3 regions of the Formivibrio sp. oc-25 genome follow, and region 3 is predicted to be linked to each of the others. Evidence: predicted binding sites of a transcription regulator. Region 3 holds the regulator's gene; each other region holds the start of a gene.
The links. Region 3 encodes sigma-54, which starts transcription at its own class of promoters, with help from an activator protein. Its sites were predicted from a motif close to CTGGCACGCTTCATGCTT; they were not measured.
Positions count from the first base shown of each region.

Region 1 (5,836 bases), on a different contig from region 3:
GGCGACGTAGATTTCCCAGCCCGAATCGACGCCGATCACACCCACGTCCTTGATGCCCGATTCTGCGCAGTTGCGCGGACAGCCCGATACGGCGAGTTTGACCTTGTGCGGCGACCACATGTTCGCGAGCATGGTCTCCAGATCGATGCCCATCTGCGTGCTGTTCTGCGTGCCGAAGCGGCAGAATTCGCTGCCGACGCAGGTCTTCACCGTGCGGATCGACTTACCGTAGGCGTGGCCGGAGTTCATGCCCAGATCCTTCCAGACATCGACCAGGTCTTCCTTCTTCACACCCAGCAGATCGATACGCTGGCCGCCGGTCACCTTGACCATCGGGATGTGATATTTGTCGGCCACATCGGCGATCCGGCGCAATTCAGACGGATTGGTCACGCCACCCTTCATCTGCGGCACCACCGAGTAGGTGCCGTCCTTCTGGATGTTGCCGTGCGCGCGCTCGTTGATGAAACGGCTTTGCGGATCGTCCTTCGCTTCCTTGGGCCAGGTCGAGATCAGGTAGTAGTTCAGCGCCGGGCGGCAGGTTGCGCAGCCGTTGGGGGTGCGCCATTGCAGCGCGGCCATCGTGTCCGGGATGCTGGTCAGGTGCTGTTCGCGGATCGCCTTGCGTATGGCTTCGTGGCCGTGATCGGTACAACCGCAGATCGCCTTGTCCTTCGGTGCGGCCTGGAACGAGGTGCCGAGCGTATTGATCAGGATCTGTTCGACCAGCCCCTTGCACGATCCGCACGAGCCCGAGGCCTTGGTGCACTTCTTCACGTCGTCAACCGTGAAGAGGCCCTTTTCCTTGATCGCCTGCACGATGGTGCCCTTGGTGATGCCATTGCAGCCGCAGACCTCGTCGCTATCTTGCATCGCCGCAGCCTTGTTGTGGCCCTGGTGGCCGGTATCGCCGACTTCGGATTCGCCGAACATCAGGCGGTCACGCAGCTCTTTGATCGTGCGCCCTTCGCGGATCAGTTTGAAGTACCACGCGCCATCGGCGGTATCGCCGTAGAGGCAAGCGCCGACCAGCTTGTCGTCCTGCACCACCAGACGCTTGTACACGCCACCGAACGGGTCGGACAGGATGATGTCCTCGGTGTCGTCGCCGCCCATGAAGTTGCCGGCCGAGAAAAGGTCGATACCGGTGACCTTGAGCTTGGTCGACAGGATAGAACCCTTGTAGGCACCGATACCGTAGTTGGCCAGATGGTTGGCGGCAACCTTGGCCATTTCGAACAGCGGCGCAACCAGTCCATAGGCGGTGCCGCGATGGTTCACGCATTCGCCGATCGCATAGATCTTGGGGTCGAACGTCTGCAGCGTATCGTTGACGACGATGCCGCGATTGCAGTGCAGGCCGGCCGATTCGGCCAGATCGTAGTTCGGACGGATGCCCACGGCCATCACCACCAGATCGGCCGGGATCACCTCGCCATCCTTGAACTTCACCGCAGCCACGCGACCCGATTCCCCGGCAATCAATTCTGCAGTCTGCTTTTGCAGCAGGAACTTGAGGCCACGATCTTCCAGAGACTTCTGCAGCAATTTGCCGGCGGTCTTGTCGAGCTGGCGCTCCAGCAGCCATTCGCCCAGATGCACCACGGTCACGTCCATGCCGCGCAGCATCAGGCCGTTGGCGGCTTCCAGCCCCAGCAATCCACCACCGATCACCACCGCATGCTTGTGCACCTTGGCCGCTTCGATCATCTGCTCGGTGTCATAAATATCGCGGTAGGTGATCACACCCGGCAGATCCTTGCCCGGAATCGGCAGGATGAACGGGTTGGAGCCGGTGGCGAGCAGCAGGCGGTCGTACTCGGCCTCGGTACCGTCGGCGGCGATCACCTTGCGGTTCACGCGGTCGATCTTCACCACTTTCTTGTTCAGATGCAGCGTGATGTTGTGATCGGCATACCAATCCAGATCGTTCAGGATGATGTCCTGCACGGTCTGCTCGCCCGCCAGCACCGGCGAGAGCAGGATGCGGTTGTAGTTGGGATGAGGTTCGGCGCCGAAGACAGTCACGTCGTACATGTCGGGCTTGAGCTTGAACAACTCTTCGAGTGTGCGCACGCCCGCCATGCCGTTGCCGATCAAGACTAATTTTGGCTTTTGCATCGGAATCTCCTTGTTCTTTTTGCTGCGGGGATCTTTGCCTGCAGAAATAAAAAAAGCGCCCGGGGTGCGATCTTTCGATCCACCACGGACGCCTTTGTCCCTGGGAAGACACTACCCGCCTTTGGGCCGGTCTTCCGATATCTGCAGCATCATTGCCGCAGGATTTGTTTGATACAAAGCAAACCCTGTGCCAGCGAGTGATTCTCAGTCCAGATAATGTTTTTTGCCGGTTTTCCGGTTTGCGAACGCTAGACAACGCACTGCCCCGGGGCACGGGCGCACTGTGGCGGGGCATTACCCTGTCAGCAAAAGCAGGTAAAGCAATACCAGATCGAGTACCAAGGCGACCAGCGCCAGGGTTTGCCAGAACTTCAGCGGCTCGCGTTCGATCAGCGGCACATGGCGGCGTGCCACCGGATCGCGCTCGCCCATTTCCAGCGCGTGCACGAATTCCTCGGCGGTTTCAAAACGCTGGGCGGGATCACGGGCGACGGCCTTCAGCAGCAGGTTTTCCAGCCAGGCCGGCAGGTCCGGACGCCAGCGGGTAGGCCGGGCGGGTTCGCCGAAATGCGGGCGCTGGAACGGTTCGATTTCGCCATACGGATAGTGGCCTGTGAAAAGCCAGTAGAGCGTCACGCCGGCGGCATACAGATCGGTCTGCACACTGGCGGGTTCGCCGGCCAGCAGCTCGGGCGCCATGAAGCTTGGCGTACCCGGTTGCGTGGTGGCGCCGTCGTCGGTCAGCCCCGGGCAGCAGGCCGCGCCGAAATCGAGCAGGCGCAGCCGGCCATCGTCGGCGAGATGGATGTTCTCGGGCTTGATATCGCGATGCAGCACATTCTTGCGGTGCAGGAGCCCCAGCGCGCGCAGCAGCCGCAGTCCGATCTGCACCCCGGCCGGCACGCTCCAGGCCTCGTGGCGCTCGCGGCGTGCGGCAAGCGTCGCGCCTTCGTATTCACGGATCAGGAGGTAAAGGTAGTTGCGCCCGCTGTGCTGGCCGATCTCGGGAAAATAATGGCTGGCCATGCGGGCGAGCAGCCACTCCTCGATCATCAAGGATTGGCGCGCAAGCTCATCATCTTCGGAGCGCGGCGGCAACGTTTTCAACAGCCACGGCTCGCCCGCAGCGTTATGCACACGATAGAGCAGGCTGCCGCGCGCTTCGTGCAGGATGCTGTCGATGTGCAATCCGTCGAGCGTATCGCCGGCCTTGAGTTTCGGCGGCAGCGGCAGCGCGGACATGCTGGCGAAATCGTCCGCCAGTGCGCGCTCGGGCAGGCTGGCGATGTCGATCACGATGGCGGTGGCGTTGTCGTCGCCGCCGGCCGCCAGCGCATTGCGGATCAGCGCTTCACATGCAGCCTGCGGATCGGGGAAATCGCTTAACAGTTGCCTGAGGCGATCATCGCCCAAGGGCTGCCAGATACCATCGCAAGCCAGCAGAAAACGGTCGCCTACCTGCAGCTCGCCATCGGCAAAATCGGGCACCAGATGCGCATCGAGCCCAACCGCACGCTTCAACACATGCTGCCAGCCGGGCTGCGCCCAGTTGTGATCGACGCTGAGCTGCTGCAGCTCACCGCTGCGCAGCAGATAGACGCGTGTATCGCCGACACTCGCCACGGTGTAGCGATGGCCGCGCAGCGCCAGTGCGGCAATCGTGGTCAAGAGCAGCTGGTGCGGCTGCGCCAGCAACCAGCGATTTTGCGCGGCAAGCAGGCTTTGCAGCGTTTGCGTGGCACTCCAGGTTTGCGGGGCCGCGTAATAATCGGCTGCCAGCGTGCGCACCGTGCTCTGCGCCGCGAGCGCACCATCGGCGCAATCGCTCACGCCATCGGCCAACAGGAATAGCGCGCCCAGACTTGCAGGCAAAGGCGGGGCAGGCTGGACAGCCTGCCAGGCGTCTTCGTTGCGGCTTTTCTGGCCGGGGTGGCTTTGGCCACCCCAGTGGAGGATCTGGGCACTCATACCACTAGATTAGACGCGCGCAGAAGTCGACGCTGCCGACCCCCACGTCGTACGCCAGCGGTGCTTCACGCGAGCCAGCCCCACCCAGGCAAACAGTGCCAGTCCAGCGAACACCCACAACCCGAGCTGGTAGCTGCCGCTGTGCTGCTTGACCATGCCCAGCCCGGCGGCGAGCAGGAAACCACCGATGCCGCCGGCCATGCCGATGAGCCCGGTCATCACGCCGATTTCCTTGGCGAAACGCTGCGGCACCAGCTGGAACACCGAACCGTTGCCTGCGCCCAGCGCCAGCATCGCGCCGATGAAGAGCACGATGGTCAGCACCGCACCGAGGCCGACCCCCACTCCGGCGATGCAGACCGCCGCGACGGTATACATGATCAACAGGCTCTTGATGCCGCCGATGCGGTCGGCAATCGTGCCGCCGATCGGGCGCATCACCGAACCGGCCAGCACACACGCCGCCGTGGCAAAGCCGGCCATTTTCGGCGCCATGCCGAACTGATCATGGAAGAAGCTCGGCAGCGAGCTCGCCAGACCCAGGAAACCACCGAAGGTCACGCAGTAGAAGAACATGAACCACCAGGCATCGGCATCGCCCAGGGCTTTCAGGTACTGGTTCAGCGACTTGGGCGGCGGTGCGTTGGGCGCATCCTTGGCAAAGACCAGAAACACCACGAAGGCAAAGCCGAGCGGAATCAGCGACAGGCCGAATACGTTCTGCCAGCCGTAGGCAATCGCCAGCGCCGGCGCGAACAGCGCGGCGAACACGGTACCGGAATTACCCGCCCCGGCAATGCCAAGCGCCTTGCCCTGATGCTCGGGCGGATACCAGCGCGAAGCCAGCGGCAGCGCAATCGCAAATGCCGCACCGGCCACGCCCAGGCAAAGCCCTAGGAGCAGCACCTGACCGTAGCTGTGCACGCCGATCTTCCAGGCGGCAGCCAGCCCCACCAGCACGATGACTTGTGCAATCAGCCCGGTTTTCTTCGGGCCGATGCGATCGACCAGCATGCCGAACAGCAGGCGCAATACCGCGCCGGCCAGCGTCGGCGTGGCGACCATCATGCCGCGCTGCTGGGCATCCAGTTGCAGATCGGTGGCAATCAGCACCGCCAGTGGGCCCAGCAGATACCAGACCATGAAGCTCAGGTCGAAATAGCAAAACGCGGACAGTAGCGTCGGGGTATGCCCGGACTGCCAGAAACTCTTGTTCATCTTGTTCTCCAGAAAGCAAAAAAGCGCCGGGATGCCTGCATGGATAACAAGCTTCCAGACGCCTTTGTCCTGTACCACCTCACCGCACATGATCTGTGCGATACATCCCGGCACCTCGTTGTGCCGGATTGCCATCAGCAAAGCAAAGCCTGTGCCAAGGATGAAAATCGTTATCAATACTGTGTACGGATAAAAAAATACCCCTCAGAGGCCGGAGGGGCTTGCACCAGGGGGGTGCCAACGGAGCAGTAATTTGCACCGAAGCCGCGCACGGCGGTTTCAGAGCCTGTTCACGATCATTTCACCGCAGCGTTCTGGGCAGTGCCGGATAGAGGCCAAGACACAAACCGTGTCGTGGTACGTGTACCACAAGCGGTTTGTAACGCCGGCGGCTGCCGGCAATGCCCGGAACCCGCCGGGCCAGGCAGGAAAATGGCCATCCACTGCGTTGAACGCCTTGGAAATAACCCGTTATTGCCAGCGTCGTTCGCCTTGTGGCCAGCCCTTTTCCTGTCTGGCGCTGCAGTGA
Region 1 is NZ_JBVVOL010000002.1:174,007-179,842, reverse strand. It holds gene nirB (nitrite reductase large subunit NirB) at 1-2,121, opposite strand, end outside; gene AC0KVQ_RS02305 (bifunctional protein-serine/threonine kinase/phosphatase) at 2,416-4,089, opposite strand; gene AC0KVQ_RS02300 (nitrate/nitrite transporter) at 4,099-5,307, opposite strand.
Region 1: nirB (nitrite reductase large subunit NirB) is a predicted target of sigma-54. The motif match lies at 2,298-2,315, and genes of this name have one in related genera.

Region 2 (5,836 bases), on a different contig from region 3:
GACTGATCGCCAGATTGCCCGAGGTCAGTAAAACCATCATCCGCTCGCCATGGCGCGCGAACACCGTCATCTTGCGGAAGGTATTGATATGATCCACACCCGCATTGGTGCGTGAATCGGACAAAAAAACCAGGCCGGCATCGAGCCGCATGGCCACGCAATACGTCATGCATCCTCCAGTATCAATTACTGCTGCTGAGCGCCGTGGCTCACCAGCACACTCACCGCCATCGCTTCAGCGCCACCGCCTTGGCGTACGCCGCGCACCGGGCAGGCATCAAGATAATCCCGCCCGACCGCCAGGCGACAATGCTCCGGCCCGGTAAAGCGGCCGTGCGTGATATCGAAACTGACCCAGCCGATCCCCTCGACCCATACATCCGCCCAGGCATGGCTGGCTGCATGCAGACTGCCACCCGGATGGATATAACCGCTGACATAGCGCGCCGGCAGATCAACCACCCGGCAGCATGCAATGAACAAGTGGGCGTGATCCTGGCAAACGCCGCTGCCGCGCTGCAGTGCCTGCGCCGCCGTGCTTTGCACATCGCTGCTGCCCGGCACATAAGCAACCCGATCCTGAATCGTACCAATCAGCTTGAACAGCGTATCGATGCGCGTGCCATGTGGTTCCAGATGACGCCGTGCCAGATCGCGCACGGCCTGATCAGCCTGGGTCAGGCGTGTTTCCTGCAGATAGGCAAACAGGGGAATTTCACCCCCGTCTGATGGACGATGGGCATGTTTTTCATCCACCGAGACCTGGCCGCTGACGACGATACGGATTTCGTCATGGGGGGAATCCATCACCAGGATATGCCCGAGGTTGCCATAGGCATCGGTATGTTTCTGATAACGCCCCGGGGCGGATATTTTCCAGTTCATCGCCCGCTGCTGGCTTTCCAGGCGGGGAGTCAGGCGCAAATGCTGGATGGTGTAATCCACCGGCTCGGCATAGCGATAAATGGTTTCGTGCTGGATATTGAGCAACATGATGGTATCTCCTTGGTACCCTGGAAAAACTTCGATTTCGTCGCAATTTTTCTTTCGCGCCTTGTCCCGCTTGGGACTCGAAGTTTTTCGATGCACCGTGTGTTGTTGTCGTCGTTTACAAACGTGAAGGCATCAGGAAATCCTGGCTGATGCGATTGCCAAGTTCACAGATGCGTTCGGTGAACCCTTCCAGAAACTTGTGCAAATCCTGCTTTACGATGTCCTCGATGCGGGCATAGCGCAGTTCGGCATGCAACTGCCCGGCGCGGCGCGAGGTTTCGGCGGAATGGGTGTTGGCTACTTTCTCCAGCGTGGCATTGACCAGCTCCATGCAGGACAGGAGCGAGCGTGGCATGTCCGGGCGCAGGATCAGCAATTCCGCCACGCGGGTGGGGGTCACGACATCGCGATAGACCCGGCGATAAATTTCAAACGCCGACAGCGACCGTAGCAACGCGCCCCACTGGTAATAGTCACCTGCCCCGCCCCCCGTCATGCCGGCTGCCAGCAGGTGGTATTTCACATCCAGCAGGCGCGCGGTGTTGTCGGCACGCTCGATATGCGTGCCCATGCGGATAAACTGGAATGCTTCATCGTGCAGCATGGTGCCGAAGGTGACCCCGCGCGACAGCGAAGAGCGGTTTTTGACCCATTCAAAGAATTCGCCGTAATCAGCCTCCACCAACGGCCGCCCCGCACGCTGCGCCGTTTCCAGCCAGGTCGCATTGATCGCCTCCCACATCTCCAGACTCAGCGTGCCGCGCACCGCATGCGCATTCTCGCGGGCAGCACGCAGACAGTTGTAGATGCTGGCCGGATTGTCCTCATCCAGCGTCATGAAATTCAGCACCTTGGCGCCCTCCACCGCGCCATGGAGCTTCTGGTACGTTTCGGCCAGGCCGTTGCAGTTAAGCGCGGCCAGCCAGCTGCGATTGGCCACTTCCGAAGACTGGGGAACCAGCGACATCTGCCAGGTCACATCCAGAAGCCGTGCGGTATTCTCGGCACGCTCGATGTAGCGCGCCATCCAATAGAGTTGGTCTGCTGTACGGGAAAGCATGGTTAGGCCCTGTTCATACAAGATTCAAACCTGTGCTGCGGCAGAAAAATACCATTCACTGCGTTGCACTCCGTGGTAATAACGACTTACTGACTGAACCTAATCCTCCAGAACCCAGGTGTCCTTGGTGCCCCCGCCCTGCGACGAATTCACCACCAGCGAACCCTCGCGCAAGGCCACACGCGTCAGCCCGCCCGGCACCATCTTGATCTCCTTACCGGAGAGCACGAATGGGCGCAGATCGATATGACGCGGCGCGATGCCGGATTCGACAAAGATCGGGCAGGTGGAAAGCGCCAGTGTCGGCTGGGCGATGTACTGGTTGGGGTGCGCGATCAGGAGCTCACGGAAACGCTCGATTTCCGCTTTGCTTGCCGCCGGGCCGACCAGCATGCCGTAACCGCCGGCGCCATGCGTTTCCTTCACCACCAGTTCCGGCAGATGATCCAGCACATAGGCCAGATCATCGGGTTTGCGGCACATCCAGGTCGGCACGTTGTTGAGCAGCGGTTCCTCGCCCAGATAGAAGCGAATCATGTCTGGCACGTATGGGTAGATCGATTTGTCGTCTGCCACACCGGCACCAATGGCATTGGCCAGCGTAATACGGCCGGCGCGATAAACCGACAGCAGGCCCGGCACGCCCAGCATCGAATCCTGCCGGAATGCGAGCGGATCGAGAAAATCATCGTCGATGCGGCGATAGATCACATCCACGCGCTGCGGACCTTGCGTGGTGCGCATATAGACCAGGTCGTCGCGCACAAACAGATCGCGCCCCTCGACCAGTTCCACGCCCATCTGCTGGGCGAGGAAGGCGTGCTCGAAATAAGCGGAATTGAAACTGCCCGGTGTCAGCACCACCACGGTCGGGTTGTCCACGCCCTTGGGCGCGCAGGACCGCAGGTTGTCGAGCAGCATGTCCGGGTAATGCTCGACCGGGGCGATCTTGTGCCGGGCGAACAATTCCGGGAACAGGCGCATCATCATCTTGCGGTCTTCCAGCATGTAGGACACGCCGGATGGCACACGCAGGTTATCTTCAAGCACGTAAAACTCGCCGGCACCGGCACGCACCACATCGACACCGGCGATATGGGTGTAGATACCCTCCGGCACATCCACGCCCTGCATCTCTGGGCGATACTGCGCATTCTTGAGCACCTGCTCGGCCGGAATCAGGCCAGCCTTGATGATGTTCTGATTGTGATAGATATCGTGAATAAACAGATTCAGCGCGCGTACCCGCTGACGCAGGCCGGCTGCCAGGGCTTGCCATTCGTGCGCCGGGATGATTCGCGGCAGCAAATCAAATGGAATCAGGCGCTCCGTCCCGGCCTCTTCACCATAAACCGCAAAGGTAATGCCCAAACGACGAAAGGTCAGATCCGCCTCGGCGCGCTTGCGCTCGAGTCGCCCTGCAGGCAAGGCGTGCAGCCATTTCTCGTATTCACGGTAGTGCTGCCTTGCCTCACTGCCAGACAAGGTCATTTCATCGTAGAAAGAAGCATTCATCATTTGGTGGCACCCCGGAAGCATTACCACCTGCTTGATGCAGGAAGCGTGCCACAGGCGATACCCATGAAAGCGAGAGGTAAACCGGATATCACGCACCAAGCGGGCCCCTGCCGCGGAAACAGTGCGCACCACGTCAGTGCAGGCAACCTCCAGCGCGCAGAATTCACGGCACTGAAATGACAGCGATCAGGTCCTGGCGCTACACTCTCACCACAATCAACAGGGAGAAATCAGAATGAAAAGTATCATTTCCGATATGGATGGCGTGATTTACCGCGGCAAGCAACTGATTCCGGGCGCACAAAATTTTGTGCAGCGTCTGCTTGAAAGCAAGGTGCCATTCCTGTTTCTGACCAACAACGCAGAACAGACCCCGATCGACCTGAAATTGAAACTGGAGCAACTGGGCATCCACGGCCTGACTGAAGACAATTTCATCACCGCCGCCATGGCAACCGCGATGTTCCTGAAGGCACAGAACCGCAAGCCGACACCGAAAGCCTATGTGATTGGCGGCGCCGGATTGATGAATGAGCTCTACAACGTCGGCTTCTCGATATCCGAATCCAACCCCGATTACGTGATCGTGGCCAAGTCATCGTCCTTCGGCTTCGAACAATTGAAGAAAGCAGTGCGCTTTATCGACCAGGGCGCCAAATTCATCGGCACCAACCCGGACATGATCGACCCGGTCGAGGGCGGCATGGAACCCGCTGCCGGCACCATTCTGGCCGCGATTGCAGCAGCCACCGGCAAGAAACCCTATATCGTCGGCAAGCCGAACGCGCTGATGATGACGCTGGCGACGCGCAAACTCGGCGTGCATCCGGACAATGCCGTGATGGTGGGTGACCGCATGGATACCGACATCGTCGGCGGCATGGAGGCCGGCATGACCACGGCGCTGGTACTTTCCGGCGTGACCACACCGGAAATCATGGAACAGTTTCCGTACCGCCCGGATCACGTCTTCAACAATGTTGGCGAGATCGATCTGGCGGCACTCTGATACTAGGCTCTTATATGGACTCCTCCCGGCTGCGGTTGCCGGGAGGCTACTGCCTTATTCCTGAGCGGAATTTTCTGCGGCTGCAATCCGGCGCTGCATGGCCGGCAGAGTCCAGCGCAGCCAGACCCGCCAGGCACGCAAGGTTGCAGCATCGGCACTGTCGGGCCAGATCACCAGCGAGCGTCGGTGCTTGTCTTCGCCCAGTTGCAATACCAGCAGATGTGCCGTTACCAGACTGGCCGGCAGTAACCGTACCTTTGCAGCGGCGCCTTTCGCATCGGTAAACAGCACTTCCCCCTCGGACAAGACCTGCAATCGTCCATGCTCATCGAGAAGCGAACGGAACCGGAAATAATGTCCACCGGTTGCCAGCAGGGCCAATACCACCCACGGCCATGGCAAGGTCAGCGACACGGCAAGTACCAGCAGGTGCAGGCCCACAAAAAAACGCCGGGCAATCCGTGAGGGTGAAAGCTGCAACTCAGGCGGTATCATTCGAGCTCGATACGGCCCTGAATGCTGACACTAAGCGCGCTTTCGCCCCCCTCAATCGGCGCCGGGCTGGCCGCCATGCTCATCTCGGCCGCTTTCGCAGTGCGCATCAGCACAGGTGGGCGGGCGGACTGGGTATTGATCGAGACATTGACCAGGCGCCAGCTCTTGCTGTTCATGCTTTTTTGCACAAGCGCCGCCCGTTCGCGAAATACCTGCAGACCCTGCCCGATCAATTCGTTTTCCACCTTCTGCCGCGCTTCATCAGACAGGCCATAGCTCACATCGGCCAGTTGCAACGATTGCTGACCCTGCTGCAAGTCACCGATCAGGCGGGCAAGCGCCGGAAAATCGCGCGAGACCAGGCGCAACTCGCCGCGTGCACGCCAGCCATCGGGCTTGTTCTGCTTGTTGTAAAGCGGATAGGTTGAGTAGCCGGTATTCAGCGATTGCAGCACACCACCCTGACGCGCCTTCTTGCTGGCAGCATTGAGCGTCTGGTTGATACGCTCAGCCAGACGGGCCGGATCAGCATCGCTCAATTCGACAAACAAGGTGGCATAAGCAGTATCGTTATCCACCTGCCGGCTGGCATGCGCATCGAAACTCACCAGATTGCGTGGCAGCTCTTCCGCCCAGGCCAGCGGTACCAGAAACGCCATCGATAAAGCCAGTATGCTTCTTTTCATCATGCCCTCCGGAATGCACCTTCAGAAATCAATGATAGCCATGGTCCGACGGCGTATTGTGGATTTCGTTATCCA
Region 2 is NZ_JBVVOL010000005.1:152,833-158,668, forward strand. It holds gene AC0KVQ_RS05295 (proteasome-type protease) at 1-169, opposite strand, end outside; gene AC0KVQ_RS05300 (transglutaminase family protein) at 187-993, opposite strand; gene AC0KVQ_RS05305 (alpha-E domain-containing protein) at 1,109-2,053, opposite strand; gene AC0KVQ_RS05310 (circularly permuted type 2 ATP-grasp protein) at 2,153-3,571, opposite strand; gene AC0KVQ_RS05315 (HAD-IIA family hydrolase) at 3,807-4,580, shown strand; gene AC0KVQ_RS05320 (protein YgfX) at 4,635-5,075, opposite strand; gene AC0KVQ_RS05325 (SIMPL domain-containing protein) at 5,072-5,764, opposite strand; gene AC0KVQ_RS05330 (hypothetical protein) at 5,790-5,836, opposite strand, start outside.
Region 2: AC0KVQ_RS05310 (circularly permuted type 2 ATP-grasp protein) is a predicted target of sigma-54. The motif match lies at 3,606-3,623, and genes of this name have one in related genera.

Region 3 (5,836 bases):
GCTGTTGAATCGCGCCACGGATTTGCCGGAAGCCGTGCGGGCCAGTGTGCCCACCCGGCCGGATCTGCTTGCCGAATCGGTGCGTGTGCAGCGTTTTGACGAGCAAGGCAATCTGGTGTCGGTATTGACTGCGACGCAAGCCAGGCATCTGCCGCAGGACGACACCATGTTTTTCGAACAGCCGCAGCTGGAGCAGACCAAACCGGGTCAGCCCAAGCTGAGGCTGACTGGCGAGCAAGCCAAAGCCATCAATCGTGCAACCGAAGTCTGGTTTTACGGTGCGGTGGAAATGCGTCGCGAGCCGGATGGCCGCAATGCCGAATTGGTCATCCGTACCCGTGACATGTACGTCGATACCCAAAAACAGATTGCACGCTCCAGTGCGCCAGTCGCTGCGGACATGGGGGCGCATCGTGCCCGTGCCGTGGGCTTTGTGGCAAACAACCGCGAAGAATCGCTGGAACTTCTTTCCCAAGTGAGCATGACTTATGTTCCGAACAAACGTAATGATGGCGCTCGCCGCAGCGTGCAGCCTTAGTCTTCCCGCCATGGCCGAACAGGCAGACCGCGAGAAGCCGATGAATATCACGGCAGACCACTGTGATTTCGACCAGAAAACCATGAAAAGCATCTGTACCAGCAATGTGGTGGTGGTGCAGGGGTCGATGACGATTCGCGCCGACAAGCTGGTGATCAGCCAGGATGCCGAGGGCAATCAGTTCGCGCAAGGTGAGGGCAAGCCGGTACGGTTTCGCCAAAAGCTCGACAAGAGCCCGGATTGGCTGGAAGCCGAATCACTCAGATTCGATTACGACGGCAAAAAGGGTTTCCTGCAGCTGTTCGACAAGGCGTGGGTACGCAAGAATCAGGATGTGGTGGTGGGCGACCATATCACTTATGACCTGAATTCCGAGCTGTATCAGGTCAAAAGCAATCCGGGCGGTCGTGTGAACATTACGATTACCCCGAAAAAGAAAGAAACGACAGACGGGAAGGCTGCGCAATGAGTGTGCTCAAGGCCGAACATCTGAGCAAAGCCTACCGCAAGCGTACCGTGGTGCGAGATGTCTCGCTGGAAATTGCCTGCGGCGAGGTTGTCGGCCTGTTGGGGCCCAATGGCGCGGGTAAGACCACCAGTTTCTACATGATTCTGGGGCTTGTGGCACTTGATGGCGGCAAGATCGAGCTCGATGGCGTGGATATCACCCGCCAGCCCATTCACAAGCGCGCCCGTTTGGGGTTGGGATACTTGCCGCAGGAAGCCTCGATCTTTCGCAAGATGACGGTCGCCGAGAATATTCGGGCAGTGCTGGAGTTGCAGGAGATCGAGCCGGAAGAAGTTGAAACGCGCCTGGATGATCTGTTGCACGACCTGCATATCGGACATCTGCGTGACAGCAACGCCTTGGCCCTATCGGGCGGCGAGCGCCGCCGTGCCGAAATAGCCCGTGCCCTGGCCGCCAGTCCGCGCTTCATCTTGCTGGATGAGCCATTTGCCGGTGTGGATCCGATTGCCGTGATGGATATCCAGCGCATCGTGCGCTTCCTGAAAGAGCGCGGGATTGGTGTGTTGATCACCGACCACAATGTTCGCGAAACACTTGGAATTTGCGATCGGGCTTACATTATTTCCAGCGGTGAAGTCATCGCGTCCGGCTCGCCGGATGATATTGTCAACAATGAAAGTGTGCGCAAGGTCTACCTTGGCGAACACTTCAGAATGTAAGCAGTAATGAAACAATCCCTGCAATTGCGCATTGCGCAGCAGCTCAATCTGACGCCACAACTGGCGCAATCGATCAAGTTGCTGCAACTCTCTACCCTTGATTTCCAGCAGGAAATCGAGCGCTTCCTCGCGGAAAACCCACTGCTCGAGCGAGAGGAGGGGGCGGCGGACAGGGAGCATGAATCCACCCAGAGCGATACGCCTGCTGCGGAATCCGAGCGCGAAGCGCCGGAAATGGAAGCGGGTGAGTTGCGCTGGGATGATGTGCGCAGCGGTAACAGTCGCAGTGATGATGACGAAAATGATCCTGCGCTCAATGTGGCACAAAGCCTGAGCTTGCGTGAACACCTGATTGCCCAGGCCGGCCTGTTGCCACTGGCGCCGCGCGAACGGGCTTTGCTTGAACTCCTGATCGATGCACTGGATGATGATGGCCTGCTGACGCAGCAGCTTGAGGAAATCCTGTCGCAGGTGCCGCTGGATGTACGCGAGGAAATGGAAATTGACGAGGACGATCTCGCCATTGCCTTGGCCTATCTGCAACAGCTTGAACCCATCGGCGTGGGTGCGCGCGATTTGTCCGAATGCCTGCGGTTGCAGTTGTTGCAGCAACCGCAAAGCCCAGCCAGGCAGTTGGCGCTTGATATCGTGCGCGATCATCTCGATTTATTGGCTGCGCGCGACTACACTAGAATCAAAAGGCAGCTGCAATGTGGTGATGAATGCCTGAGGGAGGCACAAACCTTGATCACGGGGCTCAACCCCCGTCCCGGTGCGGATTGGTCCGCAGACTCCCCGCGTTATGTCGTCCCTGATGTGATCGTTGATTGTTATCGTGGTGCCTGGCGCGTGCGGTTGAACGAGTCCGCGATGCCCAAGCTGCGAGTGAACGAGATGTATGCCCGTATCCTGCAACAGGAAAGCGGCGCAGGATTGGCGACACAGCTGCAGGAAGCTCGCTGGCTGCTCAAGAGTGTAGAACAGCGCGGGCAGACCATCCTGCGGGTGGGTCAGGCAATCGTAGAGCGGCAACGGGCTTTTTTTGAACATGGCGAAGAAGCAATGCGGCCGCTGGTGCTGCGCGATATCGCCGAACAGCTGGGCTTGCATGAATCAACGGTTTCGCGGGTGACGACCCAGAAGTTCATGCTCTCGCCGCGCGGTTTGCTGGAGTTCAAGTATTTCTTCGGCAGCCACGTTGAAACCGAAGCGGGCGGAGAGTGTTCGGCGACGGCAATCAAGGCGCTGATAAAGAAACTGGTCCAGAATGAAAACAAGAACAAGCCCCTGTCCGATGGGGCGATAGGTGAAGAACTCGCAAAGCAAGGGATCGTGATTGCGCGACGAACCGTTGCCAAATACCGGGAGGCATTGCTGATTCCTCCCGTCAACCAGCGCAAGAGCTTGTAAGTACAAGGCCTTGTCAGGCTTATCATAAGGAGACGTACCATGAACCTCAACATTAGCGGCCATCATGTGGAAGTAACCCCGGCGATCCGTGACTACGTCATTGCCAAGCTCGAACGCGTGACGCGTCACTTTGATAACGTCATCGATGTGGGCGTGATCATCTCCGTGGACAAGTTGCAGCAAAAAGTTGAGGCTACCGTGCATGTGCGCGGCAAGGATATTCATGTCGAGTCGATCGATGCGGACATGTATGCGGCCATTGATTTGCTGGCCGACAAGCTTGATCGCCAGATCGTCAAGCACAAGGAGAAAATCCAGAATCACCGTAATGAGAGCATGAAGCATCAAGAAGTTGCTGAATAATCCAGCAGCGGGCAAGGTACGGGAACGCCGCGAGTCGTTCCCGTTTTTCTTTGCGTTACAATATCTAACATTTGAACCTGATCCATTCCAGCCATGAGCCTGATCAACAAGATCCTCCCGTCCAGCAATATTTTCCTGGATTTGGAGGTCGGCAGTAAAAAACGCGTGTTCGAACACGTCGGCATTCTGTTTGAGAACAGCCACGGTATTGCGCGCAGCGTGATTTTCGACAGCCTGTTTGCCCGGGAAAAACTGGGCTCGACCGGTCTTGGTCAGGGTGTGGCCATTCCGCACGGGCGCATCAAGGGGCTGAAAGAGGCAACGGGCGCCTTTGTCCGGCTCAAGGAGCCGATTCCGTTCGATGCACCGGATGGCAAGCCGGTTTCGCTGATTTTTGTGATGTTGGCTCCGGCCAACGCCACGGATCTGCATCTGCAAATTCTCTCGGAACTGGCACAACTTTTTTCCGACAAACAGATGCGGGATCAATTGCTGGCTGTGAGTGATGCCGGTGAAGCATGGAAACTGATCTCCACGTGGGAACCTTATGCCGCAGATTACAGTTAGGCAGCTATTTATCGATAACGCCGAGAAGCTGCGGCTAACCTGGGTGGCGGGCCAATCCGGCGCCAACAACCTGCTCTCCAATGACGCATCAGAACAGAAACCGTTGCTGTCTCTGGTGGGCCATCTGAATTTTGTCCACCCCAATCGGATTCAGGTGCTCGGCGTGGCCGAGATCGCCTACCTGGCCGGCCTTTCGCCCGAGTCGCAACAGGAAGGGATGAACCGCCTGTTCGCTAACGACATGGCCGCCATGATCGTGGCCAATGGCCAGCAGGTGCCGGATGTTCTCAAGGATGCAGCGGAACGGCATCATGTACCGCTGCTGACCTCGCCGGAATTGTCGCCCTACCTGATGGAGGTTTTGCGCTTCTATCTTTCCAAGGCACTGGCGGTTTCCACCCATCTGCACGGCGTATTCCTGGATGTGCTGGAAATGGGCGTGCTGGTGACGGGCGAATCAGCCATGGGCAAGAGCGAGCTGGCGCTGGAATTGATCTCGCGGGGTCATGGTCTGGTTGCTGATGATGTGGTCGAGGTCTATCGCACCAATCCGGAAACGCTGGAAGGCCGTTGCCCGCCGATGCTGCGTGATTTTCTGGAAGTGCGGGGTATCGGGGTGCTCAATATTCGCTCGATTTTTGGCGAAACCGCAGTGCGTCCACGCAAGAATCTGCGTCTGATCATCCATCTGGCCAAGGCCAGCGGTGAAACCCTGGCACCGATCGATCGCCTGGAAATGCAGGCCGCAACCCAGGAAATTCTGGGCGTGCAGGTACGTAAACTGGTGATTCCGGTGGCTGCCGGCCGTAACCTCGCGGTGCTGGTGGAGGCTGCTGTACGTAACTATATCCTGCAACTACGTGGCATCGATTCGACGCGCGAGTTCATCGAGCGCCACCAGAAATTCATGGAAATGGGTGAATGAACACCGGGCAGCAGGTCGTGCTGGTTTCCGGGCTTTCCGGCGCCGGCAAGAGTGTGGCGCTGAAATCACTGGAAGATCTGGGTTATTACTGTCTCGATAACCTGCCTGCACCCTTGTTGACCCAGGCAGCCTCGCTACTGGATCGCGACGGTTATCCCAAGCTGGCTATCAGCGTTGATGCACGTAGTGCCCATAACTTGTCTTCCCTGCCGCAACAGATCGAAGTGCTGCGCTCAAGCGGACGTGACTTTCGTCTGTTGTATCTGGAAGCGCAGGACGAAACCCTGATCAGGCGTTATTCGGAAACCCGCCGCAGCCACCCGCTTTCTCAGGGCACCCTGACGATCAGCGAGTGCATACAGCTGGAGCGCCAGATTCTGGGTGAGATTCGCGAGGTCGGGCATGTGATCGACACCACCGGCCTGAGTGCGCGCCAATTGCATCGCTGGATACGCGAGGTGGTAGCACTGGATCGTTCGCGCCTGACCGTGATTTTTGAATCATTCGGGTTCAAGCATGGCTTGGCGCTGGATGCCGATTTCGCTTTCGATGCACGTTGCCTGCCCAATCCCTTTTATGAAATTCCTCTGCGGCCGCTGACCGGGCTCGATGCGCCCGTGATCGAATTCTTGCAATCCCATTCGCAGGTGGGCTTGTTCGGCGAGGATATCCGGACTTTGCTGGAACGCTGGTTGCCCATCTTCGAGCAGGACCAGCGCAGCTATGTCACGGTGGCGATTGGCTGTACCGGTGGGCAGCATCGCTCCGTTTATCTTGCCGAACAACTCGGGCGTCATTTCCAGACGCGCTGGCAGGTGTTGGTACGCCATCGCGAGCTGGCGCAA
Region 3 is NZ_JBVVOL010000011.1:13,883-19,718, forward strand. It holds gene lptC (LPS export ABC transporter periplasmic protein LptC) at 1-538, shown strand, start outside; gene lptA (lipopolysaccharide transport periplasmic protein LptA) at 507-1,007, shown strand; gene lptB (LPS export ABC transporter ATP-binding protein) at 1,004-1,726, shown strand; gene AC0KVQ_RS09215 (RNA polymerase factor sigma-54) at 1,733-3,136, shown strand; gene hpf (ribosome hibernation-promoting factor, HPF/YfiA family) at 3,176-3,499, shown strand; gene ptsN (PTS IIA-like nitrogen regulatory protein PtsN) at 3,593-4,066, shown strand; gene hprK (HPr(Ser) kinase/phosphatase) at 4,047-4,991, shown strand; gene rapZ (RNase adapter RapZ) at 4,988-5,836, shown strand, end outside.